2 regions of the Streptomyces prunicolor genome follow, and region 1 is predicted to be linked to the other one. Evidence: riboswitches for the same ligand, from Rfam matches in the RefSeq annotation. Region 1 holds a riboswitch; the other holds the start of a gene.

The links. Region 1 has a riboswitch for S-adenosylmethionine ahead of OG588_RS13060 (aminotransferase class V-fold PLP-dependent enzyme). Riboswitches for the same ligand answer to the same signal wherever they lie in the genome.
Region 2: linked by a shared signal. The riboswitch ahead of thrC (threonine synthase) and the one ahead of OG588_RS13060 (aminotransferase class V-fold PLP-dependent enzyme) in region 1 are both predicted to bind S-adenosylmethionine.

What each region holds. Positions count from the first base shown of each region.
Region 1 covers NZ_CP108676.1:2,891,499-2,896,390, forward strand. Annotated here, with positions in the region: gene OG588_RS13045 (rhomboid family intramembrane serine protease) at 1-488, shown strand, start outside; gene OG588_RS13050 (Lrp/AsnC family transcriptional regulator) at 485-766, shown strand; gene OG588_RS13055 (hypothetical protein) at 763-1,482, opposite strand; gene OG588_RS13060 (aminotransferase class V-fold PLP-dependent enzyme) at 1,493-2,854, opposite strand; SAM riboswitch class IV at 3,020-3,136, opposite strand; gene trpD (anthranilate phosphoribosyltransferase) at 3,216-4,280, opposite strand; gene OG588_RS13070 (cytochrome bc complex cytochrome b subunit) at 4,417-4,892, opposite strand, start outside.
Region 2 covers NZ_CP108676.1:4,820,153-4,825,044, reverse strand. Annotated here, with positions in the region: gene otsB (trehalose-phosphatase) at 1-76, shown strand, start outside; gene OG588_RS21790 (trehalose-6-phosphate synthase) at 163-1,569, opposite strand; gene OG588_RS21785 (glucosyl-3-phosphoglycerate synthase) at 1,675-2,619, opposite strand; SAM riboswitch class I at 2,810-2,967, shown strand; gene thrC (threonine synthase) at 2,983-4,278, shown strand; gene OG588_RS21775 (MoaD/ThiS family protein) at 4,365-4,640, shown strand.

The sequences.
Region 1 (4,892 bases):
ACGTCTTCGGAACGATGACCGAGGAGCGTCTTGGCCGGGTCGAGTTCACCCTGTTCTACCTGGTCTGCGGCTACCTGGCGCTGCTGGGCTACGCGGTGGCCAACGCCGACTCCGCTCAGTCCCTGGTCGGCGCGTCCGGGGCGATCTCGGCGGTCCTCGGGGCGTTCCTGTACTTGTTCCCCCGGGCGCGCGTGACGAGCCTCCTCCCCTTCCTCTTCTTCCTGCCGCTGCGCTTCCCCGCGTGGGTCGTGCTGCCGTTCTGGGTGGCCCTTCAGTGGCTGGCGGCGGGCCAGGCAGCGCAGGGGCCCGGTGTGGCGTACCTCGCCCACCTGGTGGGCTTCACGCTGGGGTTCGGCTACGCGTGGGTGAGATTCAGGAAAAAGAAGGGCCCGAAGGGCGGCCTTGGAAGGGCGGTGGCGGGAGACGGGCGGGCGACTAGAGTTGGGCCCGCCCCAGTAACGGTCCCCGAGGGAGAGAACCAGCCGTGATCACCGCGATCGTCCTCATCAAGACCAGCGTGGACCGGATTCCCGAGATCGCCGAGTCGATCGCCGCGCTCGAATCCGTGAGCGAGGTCTTCTCCGTCACCGGGACGTATGACTTGATCGCGATGGTGCGGGTGCGGCAGCACGAGGATCTGGCCGAGGTGATTCCTGGGCGGATCAGCAAGATCCCCGGGGTGGAGGGGACGGATACGCACGTGGCGTTTCGGACTTACTCGCAGCATGACCTTGAGGCTGCGTTCGCTATTGGGCTGGACTCCTAGCGGGCGCGCAGCCGCTTCCACAGGGCGACCAGCGCACCCCAGTCCACGACCTCCCAGGCCGTTACCTCGGTGCGGTGCGGGTTGCCGTCTGTGTCCTTGCCCAGCAGCACAAGCCGGACGTCTCGTGGCCGCAGCCACCATGACGACGGCACGGGAAAGTCCGGCAGGTCGACGGCGGGATACGGCTCCCGCATCTCGGCCCAGCGGTACACCAGCAGCCCGCCCGGCACGAACACCCCGTGCGCGTCCGCCGTGAGCGGGCCGAAGGTGACCTGCCGGCCCTTCTCGATCCGGTCGAGCATCGCCGGTGCCTGAGCCTCGGCCACCCGCTTCCGGACGTGCTCGGCGGCGGACCGGATCCGCAGGTTCTCGAAGGGCTCGACGACCATCGGCCCCAGCTCGGTCCGCCGCTCGTCGAGCAGGAAGCCCTGTTCCGTCCCGTCGCCGAACCGCAGCAGGTGTCGATGGGCCAAGGTGTACCAAGCCCTGTCGTTCTGCTCGTTGCTGGTGACGATCACGTCGACGGTGGAGCGCCAGCGCGTCACGTCCGCCCAGCGACGGACCCGCACACCGGACCCGAGGACAAGTCCCTCCTCGTACAGGTGGACCCGCTTCCCGCCGAGGAGCCGCGGCGCACGCCGTACAACCGCCTCGCCCAGCGGCTCGCCCAGGCCTTCGGCCGCCGCCGCTCCGCTCACCCCAGGTGGTATCCCCACCCCTGGATGGTCACACGGCCGGCACGCAACGGCCGTCCTGCGTACGGTAGTTCCACTTCGCGCCGTCAGTCACGAGCTCCCGTACCGCCGTCACGAACCGCTCGACGTGCTCGTCCGGGGTGCCCGCGCCGAAGCTCACGCGGATCGCGTTCAGGGACTTCTCGCCCGGTGCGGCCTCCGGGGCGCCGCACTCACCCTGGGTCTGGGGGTCGGTGCCCAGGAGGGTGCGGAGCAAGGGGTGGGCGCAGAAGAGGCCGTCGCGGACGCCGATGCCGTACTCGGCGGAGAGGGCGGCGGCGAAATGGGAGCTGTTCCAGCCGTCGACGACGAAGGAGATCACGCCGACGCGCGGGGCGTCGTCGCCGAACAGCGACAGCACCTTGACCTCCGGGACCTCGGCCAGGCCCGCCCGTACCTTCTCGATCAGGTGCTGCTCGCGGGCGACCAGCGTGTCGAAGCCCGCCTCCGTCAGCGCCTTGCAGGCCGACGCGATGGAGTAGGCGCCGATGACGTTCGGGGAGCCGGCCTCGTGGCGGGCGGCGCTGTCGTGCCACTCCACGTCCACTCCCCCGTCCTCGCGCCGGGAGACCTTGCGGCTGGCGCCGCCGCCCGCGAGGTAGGGGTCGGCCGCCTGGAGCCAGTCGGCACGGCCGGCCAGGACGCCCGAGCCGAACGGGGCGTACAGCTTGTGGCCGGAGAAGGCGATCCAGTCGACGTCGAGGTCCTGGACGGACACCGGGTGGTGCGGGGCGAGTTGGGCGGCGTCCAGGACGATACGGGCGCCGTGGGCGTGCGCGGCGGCGGCCAGTTCACGGACCGGCCACAGCTCGCCGGTGACGTTCGAGGCGCCGGTGACGCAGACCAGGGCCGGGCCCTGCGGGTCACGGGCGGCGAGGGCCCGCTCCAAGGTCTCGACGGCCTGGGCCGGGGTGCGCGGGGCGTTGAGGTAGGTGACCCGGGCGTCCTTCCAGGGGAGCAGGGACGCGTGATGCTCGGTCTCGAAGACGAAGACCTGGCAGTCGGCGGGGAGCGCCGCGGCGAGGAGATTCAGGGAGTCCGTGGTCGAGCGGGTGAAGATCAGCTGGTCGTCGGGGCGGCAGTCCAGGAACTCCTCGACCGTCCTGCGGGCGTTCTCGAACAGGTCGGTGGAGAGCTGCGAGAGGTAGCCGGCGCCACGGTGCACGCTGCCGTAGTACGGGGCGTAGGCCGCCACGTCGTCCCAGACGCGCTGGAGGGCGGGGGCGCTGGCCGCGTAGTCGAGCGCCGCGTAGGTGACTTCGCCGCCCGTGACGAGCGGGACGGTGACATCCCGGCCGAGAACGGACAGCGGGGCACAAATGGTCCGGGCGGCGGCAACGGTGGAGACAGACATGGCGAACTCCCGTAAGAGGCAGGCGAATTCACTGCGCGAGCGGACATGGCTTCGGCGCAGGAAAGGGTGAAAAGGGGATGTGCGGAGTGGGGGCTTCGCGCCCTATCGCATTCGCTTGCTCACAGAGGGCTCCCTCGAGACCAGGACCCCTGGTGTCTTTCGAGGGGCCCGCGCTTGCCGCAGACCTCGCTGCCTACGGCCTGGTCTTCACCCGGGGCACCCCGCCACGGACGGAGGGTTGCCGGACAGTCGGCCGGGGCCTCATGACTGTCACTCATGACCTGGTCAGAAAACTTACGCGAGGTGATCGTCGTCCCGCAACCCGTGTCCGGATCGCGGGACGACAGCCACCTCGGACTCGCTACGCGTTACTGACCGCCGCCCAGCGCTCCAGCGTGCGCTTCGCGGCCCCCGAGTCGATCGACTCGGCCGCCTTCACCATCCCGGCCCTGATCCGGTCCGCCAGCGGCCCGTCCCCGGCCTCAAGGGCCACCAGCGCCGCCGCCGAGTTCAGGAGTACGGCGTCCCGCACCGGGCCCGTCTCGCCGTCCAGGAGGCGCCGGGCGACGTCGGCGTTGTACTCGGGGTCGGCGCCGCGCAGGGCCTCCACGGGGACCAGTTCGAGGCCTACGTCCCGCGGGTCGAAGGACTCCTCGGTGACCTTGCCGTCGCGGACGATCCACACCCGGGAAGTCGCCGTGGTCGTCAGCTCGTCGAGGCCGTCGTCGCCGCGGAACACCAGGGAGGAGTTCCCTCGCTCGGCGAAGACGCCCGCGATGATGGGCGCCATCCGCGGGTCCGCGACCCCGACCGCCTGCGCCCGCACCTTGGCGGGGTTGGTCAGCGGGCCCAGTGCGTTGAACACCGTACGGATGCCCAACTGGCCGCGCGCTGCGCCCGCGTGACGCAGCGCCGGGTGGAACTTGACCGCGAAGCAGAACGTGATCCCGGCCTCCTCGGCGACCTCGGCCACCCGCTTCGGGGTGAGCTCCAGGTTGACGCCGAGACGCTCCAGGACGTCGGAGGCGCCGGACGCGGAGGACGCGGCCCGGTTGCCGTGCTTGACGACCTTCGCGCCCGTGCCGGCGATCACGATCGAGGACATCGTGGAGATGTTCACCGTCTTGGCGCCGTCGCCGCCGGTGCCGACGATGTCCACCGTCTTCCCGGACACCTCGATCACGTTCGCGTGCTCGTACATCGCGCGCACGAGACCCGTGATCTCCTCGACGGTCTCGCCCTTGGCCCGCAACGCCACCACGAACCCGGCGATCTGCGCGTCCGTCGCCTCACCGCGCATGATCTGGTCCATCGCCCAGAACGTGGCGTCGGCGTCCTGGTCCTGGCCGTACAGCAGGGAGTTCAGTACCTCGGGCCAGGAACGGGCCGCCGCGGTGTCGCCTCCAGCGGGGGTCACAGCGCTCATACGGCCGCTCCTGAGTGTCGTAGAAACATGGTTGGAAATATGCGGTCCCCACCCTATCCAGCGCGGGACACGGCGAAGGGCCCCGTCCGGTGTTCGGACGGGGCCCTTCGACTGTGGCGTGGCGACGCCTCAGCGATCAGTGGTGGCCGTGGCCGCTCGTGATCTCCTTGTACTCCTCGACGGTGGGCTTGGGGATCTGGGACTCCTCGCCGTAGTACGCCTCGCTCAGCTTGGCGCGCAGCTTCTGGGAGCCCTTCACCTTGCGCTCGACACCGTTCGCGTCGACCGTCGCGCCGATCGCGGCCGGCTCGTACTGCTCGTGCGCGGTGAGCGTGTGCAGTGCGTCCTGGCTGAGCGGCTCGTGGATCTCGACGAACTCACCGTGCGGCAGGCGCTTGATGATGCCGGACTCGCGGCCGTGCAGCACCTTGTCCCGGTCGCGGCGCTGAAGGCCGAGGCAGACCCGCTTGGTGGCGATGAAGACCAGCACCGGCACCACGAAGAAGCCGACGCGCACCGCCCAGGTGATCGAGTTGATCGACAGGTGGAAGTGCGTGGCCCAGATGTCGTTGCCGCCACCGACGAGCAGGACGAAGTACCACGAGATCCACG
Region 2 (4,892 bases), 1.9 Mb from region 1:
CCGGGCGGACCTGGTGGTGGACGGCCCGGCGGGGGTCGTAGCACTGCTGGCGGCGATCGCGGCTCAACTGGGCTGAGCGGGACCGGGGGGAGGGGGGTGTTCTGAAAAGTGTGTCACTTTCGGCGAAAGTGACACACTTTTTCGGAGAGGGTGTCCCGGCGCTCAGCCCTGGAGCGCGTTCAGCTGTTCCAGGAACCACTGGGCCGGGGGGAGGGCCGTGGCCGCGGCGGTGAGTCGCTTCGTTCGCTCGGCCCGTTCCCCGGCCGGCATGGTCAACGCCTCGTGGAGGGCGGTGGCCGTGCCGATGACGTCGTACGGGTTGACCGGGATCGCGTCCTCGCCCAACTCCTCGTACGCGCCCGCCTCTCGGGAGAGGACCAGGACGCAGCCCTCGTCGGAGACGACCGGGACCTCCTTGGCGACGAGGTTCATGCCGTCGCGGATGGGGTTGACCAGCGCGACGTCGGCCAGGCGGTACGCGGCCAGGGAGCGGGCGAAGTCGTCCTTGACGTGGAGCACCACCGGGGTCCAACCGGGCGTGCCGTAGCGGGAGTTGATCTCGTCCGCCACCCGCTGCACCTCGGCCGTGTAGTCGCGGTAGACGGCGAGGTCCTGCCGGGAGGGGTAGGCGAACGCCACGTGGACCACCTGTTCCAGCAACTCCGGGTGGTCGTCGAGGAGTTGGCGGTACGCCAGGAGTCCGCGCACGATGTTCTTGGACAGTTCGGTGCGGTCGACGCGGACGATCGTCCTGCGCCCCTCGCCGATCTCCTCGCGCAGCGCGACGATGCGCTCCTCCACGTCCGACTCGTGCGAGCGGGCGCGCAGGAAGTCGGCGTCGGCGCCCAGGCCGTGGACGCCGATCAGCGTGTCACCCGGGCCCCCGGCGAACTCCGTACAGCAGGCCGTGAACGCGTCCGCCCAGCGGTGGGTGAGGAAGCCGAGCCGGTCCGCGCCGAGCATGCCGGTCAGCAGTTGCTCACGGATGTCGTCCGGCAGCATCCGGAAGTAGTCCGTCGGCGCCCACGGCGTGTGCGAGAAGTGGCCGATCCGCAGGTCCGGCCTCAACTCCCGCAGCATTCCCGGCACCAGGCACAGGTGGTAGTCCTGCACGATCGCGACGGCACCCTCCGCCGCCTCATCCGCCAACGCCTCCGCGAACGCCCGGTTGTACGTCTCGTACGACGCCCACTGGCGCCGGAACTCCGCGTCGAAGACCGGCTCCAGCGGGGTCTGGTACAGCATGTGGTGGACGAACCAGAGCACGGAGTTGGCGATGCCGTTGTACGCGTCGGCGTGCACATCTGCCGGGATGTCCAGCATCCGCACGCCGTCCTCGCCGACCCCGCGCCGTACCGCCTCGCGGTCGCCGTCGGACAGTGCCGAGCACACCCACAGCGCGCCCGCGTCCGGGCCGATCGCCGACAGGCCTGACACCAGCCCGCCGCCACCCCGCTTGGCGCGCAGCGAACCGTCGTCGCCCACCTCGTACGAGACCGGGCCGCGATTGGACGCCACGAGCACCTGAGCAGCACCGGACGCGGACGAGGGAGACGACGTAGAAGCCATACGGCACAACCTAGCCCGGCCCGGAAACGCTCAAACGTACGGACGGCCGTCGGCGGACTGTATGAGTCCGTATACGACCGTCCGTGAGCGTCTGTAACTGTGCGGTTATGCGACCTTGCGTGACTGGTACTCGGTGATGTCGGCCATCGGCGGGCGTTCCTCCGTGTCCACGGAGTAGGTGCGCGGCTCGAAACCGTCCGGACCCCGCTCGAACTGGGTGAGGGACGGCCGGATCAGATGCCCGCGGGCCAGCCTCAGCTGAGCCGTGCGGTAGATCTGCGCGGCCATGCGGCCCAGCGCCTGCCCGTCCTGGTGCCGGTGCTTGCGCACGCCCACGTCCACCTGCGCGAGGGCGTCCAGGCCCACCAGGTGCAGCGCGTCGACGAGCATGCCCAGCTCGATGCCGTACCCGACGGGGAACGGCAGTTGTTCGAGCAGGGAGCGGCGGGCCGCGTACTCGCCGCCGAGCGGCTGCACGAAACCGGCCAGCTGCGGCCAGTGCATGTTCAGCAGCGGGCGGGCCATCATCTCGGTGACCCGGCCGCCCTGGCCGGCCGCGCCGCCGAGCGGGCGGTCGTACATCGCCTTGACGAGGTCGACGCCGGGGTCGGTGAGCAGCGGGCCCACGATCCCGGTGACGAAGTCGGAGGAGAACTCCTTCAGGTCCGCGTCGATGAAGCAGACGATGTCGCCGCTGGTGACCAGCAGCGAGCGCCACAGCACCTCGCCCTTGCCGGGCACGGCGGGAATGCGCGGCAGGATGTCGTCCCGGTGCACGACCCGGGCGCCCGCCGCGGCGGCCACCTCGGAGGTGCGGTCGGTCGACCCCGAGTCGACGACGACGATCTCGTCGACGAGCGGGACCTGCTGCATGAGGTCGTGACGGATGATCGCGACGATGTCGCCGACCGTCGCTTCCTCGTTGAGCGCGGGGAGCACGACGGAGACCGACTGGCCCGTACGGTGCTTCGCGGCCAGGATCTTGTGGAGCGGCCGGTCGGTCATGGACCAGGAGCGGGTGCTCAGCCAGTGCTCGACTTCCTTCAGCACGTTGCGCGGCTCCTCTGCGTTCTCTCGGCGATCAGTGATCACACAGAGTGTGTGATCCATCTCGCGGTTCGGACGGCTCACTCAACTGTCCTGGCCTTCGGTTACAGTCTTGAACAACGCTGATGACCATCGCATGTCGGGGGTCGTCAACGCTCACGCAAGTGACACAACCGCATACACAACTGAACACCGCTCATCCAGAGGGGCAGAGGGATACGGCCCGTTGAAGCCCCGGCAACCCTCCAGCCGGTCTTGGCACGCAGCTAGCACGCTGACGTGGTGAGGCTCCCGGCTCGGGAAGGTGCCAAATCCGTCTCATGGCGAAATGCGTCATGAGGAAGATGAGGAAAGGGCCTCGCCTCCATGGCTGCGCAGACTGTTGCAAGCACCACGAACCCCGTAGACGCCGTTGATCTCGGCCCCGCCGCCGCGCTGTCCTGCCGCGAGTGCGGCCACCGCGTCCCGCTCGGCCCGGTCTTCGCGTGCGAGGAGTGTTTCGGCCCGCTGGAGATCGCCTACGACTTCTCGGGCTACGACACCGAAGAGCTCCGCAAGCGCATCGAAGCGGGCCCCGCGAACATCTGGCGTTACGCGCCCCTGCTGCCCGTCCCCGCCGACGTGGCCGACAAGCCGAACATCAACCCCGGCTGGACCAAGCTCGTCCAGGCCGACAACCTCGCCCGCGAACTGGGCGTCGACGCGGGCAAGTTGTTCGTCAAGGACGACTCCGGCAACCCGACGCACTCCTTCAAGGACCGCGTCGTGGCCCAGGCCATCGAAGCGGCCCGCGCCTTCAACTTCACCACCCTCTCCTGCTCCTCCACCGGCAACCTCGCCGGCGCCGTCGGTGCCGCCGCGGCCCGCGCCGGCTTCCGCTCCTGCGTGTTCATCCCGCACGACCTGGAGCAGGGCAAGGTCGTCATGGCCGCGATCTACGGCGGCGAGCTCGTCGGCATCGAGGGCAACTACGACGACGTGAACCGCTTCTGCTCCGAGCTGATCGGCGACCCGGCGGGCGAGGGCTGGGGCTTCGTCAACGTCAACCTCCGGCCGTACTACGCGGAGGGCTCCAAGACCCTGGCGTACGAGATCTGCGAGCAGCTGGGGTGGCGGCTGCCGGACCAGCTGGTCGTGCCGATCGCCTCCGGGTCGCAGCTCACGAAGATCGACAAGGGCCTGCAGGAGCTGATCAAGCTCGGGCTCGTCGAGGACAAGCCGTACAAGATCTTCGGGGCGCAGGCGGAGGGGTGTTCGCCGGTTTCCGTCGCCTACAAGGCGGGGCATGACGTCGTACGGCCGCAGAAGCCGAACACGATCGCCAAGTCGCTCGCCATCGGGAACCCCGCGGATGGTCCTTACGTGCTGGACATTGCTCGGCGGACCGGTGGGGCGGTGGAGGACGTCAATGACGAGCAGGTTGTCGACGCGATCAAGTTGCTTGCGCGGACCGAGGGGATCTTTGCGGAGACCGCGGGTGGGGTGACCGTTGGTGTGGCGAAGAAGCTGATCGAGAACGGGTTGTTGGATCCGACCCTCACGACGGTGGTCCTCAACACGGGCGACGGGCTCAAGACGTTGGACGCGGTTGCCGGTACCGGGCTCACCGCGACGATCCGGCCGAGTCTTGAGTCGTTCAGGGAAGCTGGGCTTGCGTCCTAAGCGTCGTTCTCTGACTGCGGGCCGGTGGGGGCTGGTCGCGCAGTTCCCCGCGCCCCTAGGGCAATCATCTGACCGGAGGTTTCATCGTGAGCGTTAGTGTCCGCATCCCTACCATTCTTCGCACCTACACCGGTGGTCAGGCCGAGGTCTCCGCCGAAGGTGGCACCCTCGCCGAGGTCATCTCGGACCTTGAGAAGAACCACGCCGGGATCTCTGCCCGCGTGCTCGACGATCAGGGCAAGTTGCGGCGGTTCGTCAACGTGTACGTGAATGATGACGATGTGCGGTTCGAGCAGGGGCTGGAGACGGTCACGCCGGACGGGGCCGGCGTCTCGATCATTCCGGCCGTTGCCGGTGGCTGATAATTACCCTCGGTAACGCCGATTACCGAGAGTTCATCGAATTGCCCCCTCCGTGAGAGAAACGGAGGGGGCAATTCTGTATGGTTGAGCGGGGTACAGTTGGGGAACGCGCTCCACTCCGCATGCCGGACGCATATGAGTACCGGCTCCGCGTGCGATGAGAAGTAGCCAAAGTGTGTAGGCATTTTGCGCGTTATGTTCTCTTTATCGGGCCCGACTTGCCCTGAAGTCGGACGAATTCTCCGTATATTC